One region of the Streptomyces ortus genome, then DNA from elsewhere that is predicted to be linked to it. Evidence: riboswitches for the same ligand, from Rfam matches in the RefSeq annotation. Region 1 holds a riboswitch; the other holds the start of a gene.
What was found. A riboswitch is a leader RNA that binds a small molecule or an ion and turns the genes downstream of it on or off. The one in region 1 is predicted to bind cyclic di-AMP.
Positions count from the first base shown of each region.

Region 2: it holds a riboswitch for cyclic di-AMP, as region 1 does, so the genes downstream of both, K3769_RS00140 (C40 family peptidase) here and K3769_RS14105 (LysM peptidoglycan-binding domain-containing protein) in region 1, are expected to answer to the same signal.

Region 1 covers NZ_JAIFZO010000002.1:2,453,693-2,460,701, reverse strand. Annotated here, with positions in the region: gene K3769_RS14125 (Ppx/GppA phosphatase family protein) at 1-606, opposite strand, end outside; gene K3769_RS14120 (DUF501 domain-containing protein) at 850-1,371, opposite strand; gene K3769_RS14115 (FtsB family cell division protein) at 1,410-1,886, opposite strand; gene eno (phosphopyruvate hydratase) at 1,977-3,263, opposite strand; gene K3769_RS14105 (LysM peptidoglycan-binding domain-containing protein) at 3,730-4,431, opposite strand; cyclic di-AMP (ydaO/yuaA leader) riboswitch at 4,437-4,606, opposite strand; gene K3769_RS14100 (LysM peptidoglycan-binding domain-containing protein) at 4,825-5,727, opposite strand; gene K3769_RS14095 (cytochrome P450 family protein) at 5,959-7,009, opposite strand, start outside.
Region 2 covers NZ_JAIFZO010000001.1:17,696-24,704, forward strand. Annotated here, with positions in the region: gene K3769_RS00105 (adenosylmethionine--8-amino-7-oxononanoate transaminase) at 1-433, opposite strand, end outside; gene bioB (biotin synthase BioB) at 426-1,664, opposite strand; gene K3769_RS00115 (8-amino-7-oxononanoate synthase) at 1,907-3,109, shown strand; gene K3769_RS00120 (DUF397 domain-containing protein) at 3,090-3,326, opposite strand; gene K3769_RS00125 (helix-turn-helix domain-containing protein) at 3,336-4,193, opposite strand; gene K3769_RS00130 (ATP-binding protein) at 4,454-4,900, shown strand; gene K3769_RS00135 (DUF6328 family protein) at 4,939-5,433, opposite strand; gene K3769_RS00140 (C40 family peptidase) at 5,558-6,031, opposite strand; cyclic di-AMP (ydaO/yuaA leader) riboswitch at 6,035-6,190, opposite strand; gene K3769_RS00145 (hypothetical protein) at 6,569-6,877, opposite strand.

The DNA of each region.
Region 1 (7,009 bases):
GGCGAGGTCGAGGGCCGCCTCGATGTCGGCGCGGATCGCCCGGATCTGCTCCTCGGTCGGCGGGTCGGTGACCACGCCGTCCCGGACGAGGTGCCGTTCCGTCATCCGTACACAGCCGATGTCCACCGAGCGGGCGCCCCGCACGTGGTCGTCCCCGACGACGAACTCGGTGGAGCCGCCGCCGATGTCCACCACGAGATAGGGCTTGGCCAGGTCGTCACGGCCCGCCAGCTCCTTCGTGGCGCCCGTGAACGAGAACTCGGCCTCCTGGTCGCCGGAGATGACCTCGGGCTCCACGCCCAGGATGTCGAGGACCCCGCGGACGAACTCGTCGCGGTTCTCGGCGTCGCGGGAGGCCGAGGTGGCCACGAAGCGCAGGCGCTCGGCGCCGTGCTCCTTGATGACCTCGGCGTACTCGCGGCAGGCCGCGAAGGTGCGGTCCAGGGCCTCCGGGGCGAGGCGGCCCGTGCGGTCGACGTCCTGTCCGAGGCGGACGATCGTCATGCGGCGGTCCAGGTCGACGAGTTCGCCGGTGTCGGGGTGCGCGTCCGCGACGAGGAGGCGGATGGAGTTGGTGCCGCAGTCGACGGCGGCGACGCGAGTCATTGTGGTGAGATCTCCTGTTGCAGTCGTTCGTCCCGCTCAGGGGCTCCGCCCCCGAACCCCCGATTGCGCAGTTCCCCGCGCCCCTGAAGGCAAAGGATTGCGCCGTTCCCCGCGCCCCTAAAAGGCAAGAGATTGCGCCGTTCCCCGCGCCCCTGAAAGGCAAAAGATTGCGCCGTTCCCCGCGCCCCCGAAAACAACAGACTGCGCCGTTCCCCGCGCCCTCAAGAGGGGCTGCGCCCCGGTTCACCCCGCCGTAGGCACGACGCACGCGCCCTTGCGCCACCATTCCGGGAGCATCTCGATCGCCTCGTCGCCCAGGGGGTTCACCCCCGGGCCCGCGGCCAGCGAGTGCGCGACCAGGACGTGCAGGCACTTCACCCGGTCCGGCATCCCGCCCGCGCTCGGAAACCCTTCGAGCACCTCGATGGAGTCCCGCCGCGCGATGTAGTCCTCGTGCGCGGCCCGGTACGCCTTCGCCAGCTCGGGGTCCGTGGCGAGACGGTCCGTCATCTCCTTCATGACGCCGTTCGCCTCCAGCGTGCCGATGGCGGAGGCCGCACGCGGGCACGTCAGGTAGTACGTGGTCGGGAACGGCGTCCCGTCGGGAAGCCGGGGAGCCGTCTCGACGACGTCCGGCTGTCCGCACGGACAGCGGTGCGCGATCGCGCGCAGCCCGCGCGGTGGCCGACCGAGCTGCTGCTTGAAGGCCTCGACGTCGGCGTCGGTGGGCTCGGTGCGCCCGGTGGGCGGCGGGGGCGTTTGCATGCCTTGGCTCTGTGTCCTTCTGGTTCAGCTGGTTCGGTTCACTGGTCGGAGGCGTCGGCCTTGTCGACGCCGTCCCAGACGTTGGCGTACCAGGCCCGGTCGGCGGCCGTCCGGTCCGTACGCGTCTTCTTCGCCGCGTCGGGGTCGATCACGATGAAGCCGGTCTCGCCCGGCATCACGTAGTGCAGCCGTTCCCGGATGCGCTGCTCGGCGTACGCGTCGTCCTGCCAGCGCGCCTTCAGGTCGCGCAGCTCCTCGACGCGCTCACGGGCCTGCTCGCGCTCACGCTGCAGGTCGGCGACCTCGGCACGCTGGGAGACGTACTGCCTTATGGGATAGGCGAGGGCCACGACGAGCGAGCAGAGCACGAGGGCGAGCAGCGCCGCACGGCCGGTCAGCCGCGAGCGGCGCGCCTGGCGTTTGGTCTGGGAGCGGTAGACACGGGCGGCGGTCTGCTCACCGAGCGCCCGCAGCCTGGTCGCGGTGGAGAACCGGTCACGGTCCTTCACAGCCATCTGTCCCGCCTCCCCGATACGTACGTACGTCCCCGCACACGGTACGGGACCGCGTACGGGGACGTACGTACGACGCTGCCTACGAGGGCGTCAGCCCTTGAAGCGGGGGAAGGCCGAGCGGCCGGCGTACACCGCGGCGTCGTCGAGGATCTCCTCGATGCGCAGCAGCTGGTTGTACTTGGCGACGCGGTCCGAGCGGGCCGGGGCGCCGGTCTTGATCTGGCCGCAGTTCACGGCGACCGCGAGGTCGGCGATGGTGACGTCCTCGGTCTCGCCGGAGCGGTGGGACATCATGCACTTGAAGCCGTTGCGCTGGGCCATCTCGACGGCGTCCAGGGTCTCGGTCAGCGAACCGATCTGGTTGACCTTGACCAGCAGGGCGTTGGCGGAGCCCTCCTCGATGCCGCGGGCGAGGCGCTCGGGGTTGGTGACGAAGAGGTCGTCGCCGACGATCTGGACCTTGGAGCCCAGCTTCTCGGTGATGACGTTCCAGCCGGCCCAGTCGTCCTCGTACAGCGGGTCCTCGATGGAGACCAGCGGGTACGCGGAGACGAGCTCCTCGTAGTACTCGGTCATCTCGGCGGCCGAGCGGGACTTGCCCTCGAACTCGTACTTGCCGTCCTTGTAGAACTCGGACGCGGCGACGTCGAGCGCGAGCGCGACCTGCTCACCGGGGGTGTAGCCGGCTTCCTTGATGGCTTCGACGATGAGGTCGAGGGCCTCGCGGTTGGAGCCGAGGTTCGGGGCGAAGCCGCCCTCGTCGCCGAGGCCGGTGGACAGACCGCGGCTCTTCAGGACCTTCTTGAGGGTGTGGTAGACCTCGGCGCCCCAGCGCACGGCCTCGGAGAAGGACTCCGCGCCGATCGGGGCGATCATGAACTCCTGGATGTCGACGTTCGAGTCGGCGTGCGACCCGCCGTTCAGGATGTTCATCATCGGGACGGGCAGCAGGTGCGCGTTCGGTCCGCCCAGGTAGCGGAAGAGCGGCAGGTCGCTGGCCTCGGAGGCGGCGTGCGCGACGGCGAGGGAGACGCCGAGGATGGCGTTGGCGCCGAGCGAGCCCTTGTTGTCGGTGGCGTCCAGGTCGATCATCGCCTGGTCGATGAGGCGCTGCTCGGTGGCGTCGTAGCCGACGAGCTCCGGGCCGATCTGCTCGATGACGGCGAGGACGGCCTTCTCGACACCCTTGCCGAGGTAGCGGTTGGGGTCTCCGTCACGGAGCTCGACTGCTTCGAAGGCACCGGTGGAGGCACCGGACGGGACGGCGGCACGACCCGTGCTGCCGTCGTCGAGGCCGACCTCGACCTCGACCGTGGGGTTGCCTCGGGAGTCCAGGATTTCCCGGGCTACGACGACGTCGATGGACGGCACGAGCATCTCCTTCTGGGATGTGACACAAGCTGTGCCGGGCCGGAGGCCCGGTTGCGCGCAGGCCGTGGTGGCCCCGCGGGATGAGCCTAACCGGCTGCCGGGGATCGGCCAGCCCTCGACCGCCCCCTGGACAGAAACCGAGAGGAAATTGTTTCCGAACGGAACAAAGACACGGGCAGAAAGAACAGCCGGAAAGAACAGCCAGCGAGAACAGGCAACCAGAACAGGCAGAGAGAGCAGACACAAAAAAACCCGCTCCGGTGCGTACGGGGGAACACGCACCGGAGCGGGGAGCCCGTGGGGGACGGGGGTGACCCTCACGAGGCCTCCACTATGAAGGACACGGACGTGAGAGCGCTGTGGTTCAGTCGCGATCCGGATGCGGGCCGGACGTCCGGTCGGGGCCGAGCGGCCAGTGCCCCGACCGGATGCGCCGCCGCGCAGCCGCCGTACAGCCGTCGCGCGACCGCTGTCAGCTGAGGTGCAGCTGCTGACCGGGGAAGATGAAGTCGGCGTCGTCGACGATGTCGTCGTTCAGCTTGTAGAGCTTCGCCCAGCCGCCCTTGACGTTCTTCTTGTCGGCGATCTCGCTCAGGGTGTCGCCCTTGACGACCTTGTACTCGCCGTCGCCCTTCTTGACCTTCTTGCCGGTCGGGGTCTCGACGGTCTTCTTCGCCGCCGGACGCTCCTGCGAACGCGAGGCGCGCTCCTCGGAGGACTGCGAGTTCTGCTGCTGCTGCGGCTGCGAGGTGCTCTGGTTGGAGCTGTCGGAGCCCGACGGGGCGCTGGAGCCACCGGTCGAGGCGCCGGAGAGGCCCACGCCACAGCTCGGCCAGGCACCCTTGCCCTGGCTCGCGAGAACCTTCTCGGCAACGGCTATCTGCTGGGACTTGGACGCCTGGTCGGCGGTGGAGGCGTACGAGCTGCCGCCGTACGCGGCCCAGGTGGAGGCCGAGAACTGCAGGCCGCCGTAGTAGCCGTTGCCGGTGTTGATCGACCAGTTGCCGCCGGACTCGCACTGGGCGACGGTGTCCCACTCGGAGGTGGTGGCGGCGGAGGCTCCCGTGGCGCCCATCAGCGGGACGGCGACGGCGGCGGTGGTGACACCGGCGAGCGTGGCGATGCGGGTGGCCTTGGACGGGCGACGGTGCTTGCCCTTGTTCGAAAGCAGCATGAAGTAGATCCCCTCACCGACGCCTGCGAGGTGAGCTGTCGGGTTCGGGCCGAGTGAGTTGCCCGGCCGCGTGACACTGCTGTCACGCGGCTTAACCCCAAGCCGTGCCCGGCCATGTCGACCGGGTCCGGCACTTACCTGGGTCCCCCGCTCCTGCCTACGGCGCTTTACGCGACGACTGTTCCCGTACGGCCGTTGGCAGGATTCGGCGTGCGACCGTCGGGGCTCACCAATGGCGAGCGGTCACGACCGTAGACACGGGCCGCGCCGAATTTCAAAGACGATCAGGGGTGTTGAGATCCATGTCTCAATTCGCCAAATCGGACATTCAGCGCGAACTACCGCTGCTTTTCGCCCGATTCGGCGCCTTGATCACTACTTGCTCGGCGCCGCTCAGCCGTCGACCGCGAGGCGCTGACCGGGGATGATGAAGTCCGGGTCGGCGCCGATGCTGTCCTTGTTCTCGGCGTAGAGCTCGCTCCATCCGCCGTCGACGCCAAGGGAGTCGGCGATGCTGGACAGACTGTCCCCGGAACGGACCGCGTACGAGCCCTCGTCGGCGAGGACGCGCGAGGTGCTGTCGCTGCGCGAGGCGTGCCGGCCGGCGTAGTCGTCGGCGCGGGGCGCCATGTCGACCTCTTCGGCACTGCCGCCCCGGTGACGGCCGGAACTGTCCGCGGCCGTGTCGTCCGAAGCCTCGTCGTTCTGGTACGACTTGTCCGAGTCGTCACCCTTCGCCTTGCCGCCCGCGGACGAACTGTCCGAGCCCTGCGACTCCGAGGCGGACTTGTCGTCGGCCTTCGAATCGCCGTCCTGGGACAAGTCGGACTTCGCGCTCTCGCTCCCCTTGGCCGCGTCCGCGTCGGCCGACGGGCTCGCGGAGTCCTCGGCGAGGCCGGTGTCGACGTCGGCGGAGTCGGAGTCCTGCGTCAGGCCGGCGACGAGACCACAGGTCACCCAGGCGCTCGTCCCCTGGGCCGCGAGGATCTTCTCGGCGACGGCTATCTGCTGCGAACGGCTGGCCTGGTCGGCGCTCGGCGCGTAGTCGAGGCCGCCGTTCTGCTCCCAGGTCTCCTGGCTCATCTGGAGGCCGCCGTAGAGCCCGTTGCCGGTGTCGGCGCTCCAGGAGCCACCGCTCTCGCACTCGGCGACCGCGTCCCAGGTCGTACCGCTGGCGGCACTCGCGCCGCTCGCGCCGAGCAGGGGGATCGCGATGGCCGATCCGGCCACGCCGGCGGCGACGAGGAGCGCCGGAGCCTGGCGGGGGCGACGATGACGGCCGTTCCCGGAGAGCATGCGATTGCCTTTCGCGTGACAGCAAGGAATGCGCACGGCGCACAGCGCGAAAGCCGTGCTCGTGGCTGCTGCGACGGGCGGGCCTGCCGCATTGATGGGTGAAGGTAGCGGCACTCGAACTCTTGTCACAAGTCGATGCAGCGTAGATAACGTGAAGATCACAGAGTTGACGGAGTCTCACCTTCCGTCGGCTTCGGTGCTACGACCGCGACGCGTCCGCCACTACTTCGGTCAAGACGTCGCGACCGGGGTGAACTCCACCGGAAGCGTGCGCAACCCCCGCATGATGAGCCCGCCGCGCCACCTCAAATCAGCCGAATCTCCCGCGAGTTGCAGGTCGGGCAGCCGGGTCAGCAGCGTCGCCAGTGCCGTCTGCCCCTCCAGCCGGGCGAGGGGCGCGCCGAGGCAGTAGTGGATGCCGTGCCCGTAACCGAGGTGTTGGTTGTCACGGCGGGAGAGGTCGAGCGTGTCCGGATGCTGGAACCGCTCGGGATCGCGGTCGGCCGCCGCGAGCACGACGAGGACGGGGTCACCGGCGGCGATGTCCTGCCCGCCGACGCTGAGCGGTTCGGTCGCGAACCGCCAGGTGGCCAGCTCCACGGGCCCGTCGTAGCGGAGCAGTTCCTCGACGCCGGTCGCGAGCAGGTCCGTGCGGCCGGCCGCCAGGGAGTCCTGCAGCCGCCGCCGCTCTCCGGGGTGGGTGAGCAGGGCGTAGGTGCCGTTCCCGATGAGGTTCACGGTCGTCTCGAAACCGGCGAACAGGAGGATGAAGGCCATCGCCGCGGCCTCGTTCTCGCTGAGGTGCTCGCCGTGGTCGGAGGCCCGGATGAGACCGGAGATCAGGTCCTCGCCCGGGGCGGGCACGTCCGTCAGTTCCTGGCGCTTGCGGTGGATCAGCTCGGCGAGGTAGCCGCGCATCTTCTTGACCGACCGGGCGACGCCGCCCCTGGGGCCGCCCCCGTGCCGGATCATCATCCCGGCCCAGTCACGGAAGTCGTCCTGGTCCTCGCGCGGGACACCGAGGAGATCGCAGATGGCGTAGATGGGGAGCGGGAAGGCGAAGTCGTGGATGAGGTCCGCCTCCCCCTTCCCGGCGAACTCGTCGATCAGCTGGTCGGTCAACTCCTGCACCCGGGAGCCGAATTCGGCCACCCGCCGGGGCGTGAACGCCTTGCTGACGAGCCGCCGCAGCCGGGTGTGGTCCGGCGGGTCGATGTTGAGCAGATGCGTCATCAGCTCGGCCTTGCGCTCGCCCGGGATGCCGGTCTTGCCCTTCGCGTGC
Region 2 (7,009 bases), on a different contig from region 1:
AGTGCTGCAGACACATCTTGACGGCGACCTCGACGGACACCGAGCCGGAGTCGGCCAGGAAGACATGCTCAAGCCCTTCGGGCGACATGTCGACAAGGCGCTTCGCCAGTCGTACGGCGGGCTCGTGCGTGAGCCCGCCGAACATCACATGGCTCATCCGGCCGAGCTGGTCGCGCGCCGCCTCGTTGAGGACCGGGTGGTTGTACCCGTGGATCGCGGACCACCAGGACGACATGCCGTCGATCAGCTCGTCGCCTCCGCCGGCCGGCCGCAGCCGCACCCCGCTCGCCGACTCCACGACGATCGGCTCCTGTCGCCCCGGCATCGGCCCGTACGGATGCCACACGTGCCGCCGGTCGAGTTCGAGCAGCTCACGGACCTGATCGGCGGCCCCGGCATCCAGGGCGGAGCCGGGCGGGAGCAGCTCAGGCATTGGGTGCGAGATCCGTTCCGGCGCCCCGACGGCGTACCGCGACCAGGTCCGTGCGCGCCTCGGAGCCCCGCGCGGCCTCCTGGACCAGCTCCTCGGGGGCCGCCTCCCGCACGGTCGAGCCGCAGGGACCGCAACCACCGCCCCCGTGCGAACCGCACCCCGCGCCCGCGTCGGCGCCCGCCTCGGCACTCGCGCCCGTGTGCGAGCCGCATCCGGCGTGCGCGGTGGCCCGGTGCTCCGGGAGCGTCACCTCGCCCGTGCCCTCCACCTCGAAACCGGCGTCCGCGATCATGTCCAGGTCCGCCTTGCCCGCCTGGCCCTCACTGGTGAGGTAGTCGCCGAGGAAGATCGAGTTGGCGAGGTGCAGGGCGAGGGGCTGCATCGTCCGGAGATGGACCTCGCGACCGCCCGCGATCCGCACCTCGACGTCCGGGCAGACGAACCGCACCATCGCGAGGATGCGCAGACACCGCTGCGGGGTGAGGTTCCACTCCTTGGCGAGCGGGGTGCCCTCGAAGGGGATCAGGAAGTTGACCGGGACCGAGTCGGGGTCGAGGGCCCGCAGCGCGTAGACGACGTCGACGAGGTCCTCGTCGCTCTCCCCCATGCCCGCGATCAGACCGGAGCAGGCGGACAGCCCCGCCGCGTGGGCCTTCCGGACCGTGTCCACCCGGTCGGCGTACGTGTGGGTGGTGGTGATGTCCCCGTACGTTCCCTCGGACGTGTTGAGGTTGTGGTTGTAGGCGTCGGCCCCCGCGTCGCGCAGCCGCTCGGCCTGGCCGTCCGAGAGGAGGCCGAGACAGGCGCAGACCTCGACGCCCTCGTTCTGGTCCTTGATGGCCTTGATGGTGTCCGAGACCCGGTCGACGTCACGGTCGGTGGGACCGCGTCCGCTCGCCACCAGACACACCCGCTTGGCGCCGCCCGCGAGGCCCGCAGCCGCCGCCTCGGACGCCTGGTCGGGCTTCAGCCAGGTGTACTTGAGGATCTCGGCCTTCGAACCGAGCCGCTGCGAGCAGTAGGAGCAGTCCTCGGGGCACAGACCCGACTTGAGGTTGACGAGGTAGTTGAGCTTCACCCGTCGGCCGAACCACTGCCGGCGTACCCTGCCGGCCGCGGCCACCACATCGAGGAGTTCGTCGTCGGAGGTGGCCAGCACGGCCAGCGCCTCGTCGCGGGTCGGCAGCTCGCGCCGAAGCCCCTTGTCCAGCAGCGTGTTCAGCAGGTCCATGAGGTCCGATCCTGGCCTATCCGACCGCACCGGGCCAAGGAGGAACCGGACAACAGAGAGCGGCCGACGTGTGGGCATTGCCACATCATGGGTGGCTGGTGGTCCGGCTATGGTCTGTGCGTTGCCTACAAAAGGCGGCTGTGCGTTGTCCGCACAGGGCAGGCGGGACGGCCGGGCTGAACGTCGTGTGTCGGGGCCCCACGGGACACCCGCACCCACACCCCCTCATGGCCGGAGGACACATGCCCCGATCGCCGTTCGAGTGGATCGAGGAGCAGGCACGGGCGCGTGCCCGCGCCGGACTCGTCCGTACCCTGCGCCCGCGCCCCGCGGACTCCGCGCTCCTCGACCTCGCCGGGAACGACTACCTGGGCCTGGCCCGGCACCCCGAGGTCACGGAGGGCGCCGCGCGGGCCGCCAGGACCTGGGGCGCCGGCGCCACCGGCTCCCGGCTCGTCAGCGGTTCCACGGAACTGCACGCCGAACTCGAACTCGAACTGGCCGAGTTCTGCGGCTTCGAGGCAGCCCTCGTCCTCTCCTCCGGCTACGCGGCCAACCTCGCCGCCGTCACCGCGCTCGCGCCGCACGGCTCGCTCATCGTCTCCGACGCGGGCAACCACGCCTCGCTGATCGACGGCTGCCGTCTCGCACGGGGCACCACCCAGGTCGTCGCCCACGCCGACCCGGACGCGGTCCGCAAGGCGCTGGACACGCGCACCGGACCCGCGATCGTCGTCTCCGACACGGTCTTCTCGGTGGACGGCGACGCGGCCCCACTGCGGGCCCTGGCCGCCGCCTGCCGCGAAGCGGGCACGCCCCCCGGAGAGGCCGACGGGACCCGTGAGCCCGGTGCGTCCGGTGCGTCCGGCAGGTCCGGGGCGGGGCTGCTCCTGGACGACGCGCACGGGCTGGGCGTCGTCGGCGAGGGCGGGCGGGGCGCCGCGTGGGCGGCGGGGCTCGCGGGCGCGCCCGACGTCGTCACCACCGTCACCCTGTCCAAGTCGCTCGGCAGCCAGGGCGGTGCCGTCCTCGGACCGGCCCACGTCATCGACCACCTGGTGAACGCGGCCCGCACCTTCATCTTCGACACGGGTCTGGCCCCCGCGGCGGCGGGCGCGGCCCTCGCGGCCCTGCGTCTGCTGCGCGGGGAACCGCAGCGGGCCGCACGCGCGCGTGCGGTGGCCACCGCGCTGTACGAACGCCTGACGGCCGAGGGCCTCGAAGCCGTACGGCCCGACGCCGCGGTCGTCTCCGTACGCGCCCCCTCCCCGGAGCAGGCGCTGCGCTGGGCCGCGCGGTGCCGTGCCGCGGGGCTGGCCGTCGGCTGCTTCCGCCCCCCTTCGGTGCCGGACGGCGTATCCCGGCTGCGGCTGACGGCCCGGGCGGATCTCACCGACGAGCAGCTCGACCGGGCCGTCAACGTACTCACCGAAGCGCGTCGATAAAGCCTTCCCAGGCCGCCGGGGCGAAGACGAGGGCGGGGCCCGACGCGTTCTTGGAGTCGCGCACCGCGAGCAGTCCGGCCCAGGGACCGGAGTCCGGCCGGGCCGTCTCGACGCAGTTGTTCATACCGGTGCTGCGGCTGCTGCGCTGCCATCGCACACCGCGCAGCCGACCGCTGGGACGCGTGCTGGAAGGTACGTACCGACGCGGGGCGGGCATGGTGCCTCCTTATGCGCCGTCAGCCAGACCGGCGATGAAGTCCAATGTGTCCCCGGGCGAAAGGGCCTGGCCTCGGGCCGAGTCGAAGGCCGCCTCGTACAACTGGAGGTCGTCCTTCTGTTCGAGATAAAGGCTACTCGTCAAGTGGTCGAGAACAACCACATCCAGATCAGATCTGTTCGTAAACGAAAAAATAACAAAGGGGCCTGAGACTCCGATGTGCGCCCCAACTCCGAACGGCAGCACCTGAATCCGCACGTGAGGGAGGCGTGCGGCCTCCTGCAGCCAGGCCATCTGCCCTGCCATGACCTCGGGTCCGCCTACGTTCCGCCGTAGCACCGCTTCGTCCAGAACGGCACTCAGCCGGAGCGGTTTGTTCGAACGCAGCACGGCCTGACGTGCGAGGCGCACCTCCACGAGGGTGTCCACCTTGCCACCGTGCGTCCCGCCCACCACCGCACGCGTCACCTCGCGTGCGTACTCCGGTGTCTGCAGCAGGCCCGGCACCACGGAGTTCTCCAGCGTGCGCATCGAGTCCGCCTGCGCCTCCAGACTGATGAAATCGCTGTACGTCGACGGCAGGAGGCCCCGGTAGGCGTGCCACCAGTGGCGCCGGCCGTCGCCGTCCGAGCCCGCCAGCACGACCAGCAACTCGTGCAGTTCCGGGTCCCGGACGTCGTACGCGTCCAAGAGCCGCCGTACGTCAGCGGGCTTGACCCCGCTGCGGCCGGTCTCGATCCGGCTTACCTTCGACTGGTGCCAGCCCACCAGACGCGCCGCCTCACCGCTCGTGAGGCCCGCGTGGGCGCGCAGGGCGCGCAGTTGGGCGCCGAGCTTGCGTCTGCGCACCGCGGGGCCGTACCGCATGGCCGTCTCCTTCCGACCGTCGCGCGGGCGCTGGGGCGCCCGGCGTCACGCCGACGGTAGAGGACAAACCAGTCGCCCGCCCAAATACGGTCGACGGTCGCAGAGTTCACCGCTTCGAGCGACAGATATATGCATATCTTGGTGGATCGGCACCGTGAACGCCGAGGTAGTGGCACTCTGGCGCAAGCACCAGTCCGGGACCGTCCCGAAGTCATCCGCTTCGGTCGGACCCCGGTCCCGTGGGAAAGGGACGACGTCGCATGGCAGATCACCAGGAAGCATCCGTCACGCTGCCGAGCGATCCCGCCTCGGTCTCCGCCGCCCGTACGTATGTCACCGACGTCCTGGCCGAATGGGGACTGCCGTCCGACTCGGAGACCGCTGACACGGTACGGCTCATCGTCTCCGAACTCGCCACGAACGCGGTACAGCACACCTTCGGGCTGTCACCCACCTTCACGGTGGACATCGAGCTCGACCGTGACGAACAACTGCGCATCGGGGTGACCGACAGCCATCCGCGCTTTCCGAAGCGACTGCCGGCCGCCGTCCAGCAGGACAACGGCCGGGGCATGGTGATCATCCGCTGGCTGACCGCGGAATCCGGAGGCAAGCTCACGGTCCGGCCCACCAGGGAGGGCGGAAAGACCGTGTCGATCACGCTGCCCTGGACGGCGCCGGCACAGCCGGTTCCGGCCGCCGACTGACCCACGACCGGGGCCCCGGACTGACGCCCGGTGGAGCGTCAGTCGTCCAGGGTCTTGTTGATGGCCCGCTTCAGCAGGTACGGCAGGACCTCCCACAGACCGACGCAGAGAAGCAGAGTGGTCGCCCCGGCCACGATCCCCTCGGTCCGGTCCACCGCCACGTCCACCACGAGCAGTACGGAACCGGCCAGCGCGAGCGCGAGCACCGCCAGACCGGCCTGCGCGAGGCGGGACGACACATTCACCACCTGCGGCTTGGCGCCCTGCCGGAACAGCCGGCGGTGCAGGGCCGCGGGGGTCACGAAGAGGGCGGCGGCCAGCACCGAGAGCAGCAGAGTCACGACATACGTGGTGCGCTGCACGGCGTCGAGGGACGGGAACCGCGGGGTGAAGGCGAGGGTCAGCAGGAAGGCGAAGAGGATCTGGACGCCCGTCTGGGTGACCCGAAGCTCCTGGAGCAGTTCGAGGAAGTTCCGGTCGGCGCGCTCAAGACGGGTCTCGTTGCGCTCCTCGTGGTGGTGCGGATCGGCCATGAGTGAACGAGTAACCATTCAGCCGCCGAAATCACGCGTCCGGCGGGGCCCCTCATGGGGGGCGGCACGGCCGGGTCCCGCACGGGGTGGCCGCGGCGCTCGCCGCGGCCACCCCGTGCGCGGATCACCTGACCCGGCCGTACCAGACGCTCTTCGTCCAGATCTTCTGGAGCTTCACCACGTCCCCGGTCTTCGGGGAGTGCCAGATGCGTCCCTTACCGGCGTAGATGCCCACGTGGTAGACGTTCCGGCCCGAGTGGAAGAAGACCAGGTCCCCCTGCTTGCGGTTCGAGGAGGAGACGTGGTTCGTCTTGTTGTACTGGGCCGCGGCCGTGCGCGGCAGCTTCTTGCCCGCCTTCTTGAACGAGTACAGCGTGAGGCCGGAGCAGTCGAAGCGCTTGGGCCCCACGGCCCCGTACTTGTACGGGGAGCCCTTCTTGGAGGCCGCCACCTTGAGTGCCTTCGTCGCGGGAGTGGCCGCTTCCGCTTCGGCCGCGAAGCCGGGGGCCACTATGCCGCCGCCGACGGCGGCGATGGTCAGGACCGATGCGGTACCGGCCCTGCTGAACAGCGACGGGACACGATTGAGCGCAGTCATGCGCAACCCTTCGTCAGCCGCCTGTGAAGGATGACCTGTCGGATTCGGGCTGGCGAAGTTGCCCGGCCGCTGCTGCGGCTTCACCCCAAGGGCCACTCGGATCTCTCCGGCGGCCCGTCGTGCCTGGGTCCTCCACTCCTGCCGATGCACTTCTGTCGACCGGTCATCCGGGCAGCGGCAGGACTCGGCGTCCGCCCGGACCGCCCCGCCGCTTGTGGCGGGGGCTTGTCGTCGCAGGGATCTTGACGCACTGATGTCCCAAAAGCCGAGCGGAATCGGCGATTTGTGGTCTTACTCACCACTCACCCGTTCGGGTGGACAGCCCTTTCTACGGGTGGGCGTCGACTACCTCAAGGACCCCCGCACCAGCACCGGAATGGTTGATTCCACCCCGGAGGTACGCGCGTTGCGCAACTCCCGGGGGCCGGTGGGAGCGGGTCCGGCTACGCCAACCGGGGGTACCTCTTCTGGTCCGTTTCAACTCTGGTGCGGACGCCTCGTCAAGTGCCTGCGTGAGGCCGGGGCGGTGGGTGTACGTCAGGTGTCGGAGCCGGGCGGCAGGGCGACCCGGGCCGCCCTGCGCTCACCGTCGAGGACGCGCAGGGCCCGGGTCAGGGTTGCGGCGTGCAGCTCGTGTTCTCCCCGCTGGTGCATCAGCGTCAGGGCGTCGCGCAGCGCGGCGGCCCTGCTCACCAGCGCCTGGGCCGCGCGCAGTCCGCGGTAGGTGTCGCCGGAGTGGGCCGGATTGATCCGGCCGAGCAGGTCGACCACCTCCAGATAGCGGTCGATCAACTCGCCCTCGGCCCGCGTCAGGGCCGGCAGCGGGGGCAGTTCGGGGGGCGGCATCGACGGCTCACCCCGCGCCGGGTGTGTCGGCGGTACGGGACGCGCGGGATGCGCAGAGGGTGGTTCCGCGGCTGGGGGCGATCCGGTCGGTCGGCCGGGCGGCACTCCAGCGCCTGCCGGGTGGACGGTCGT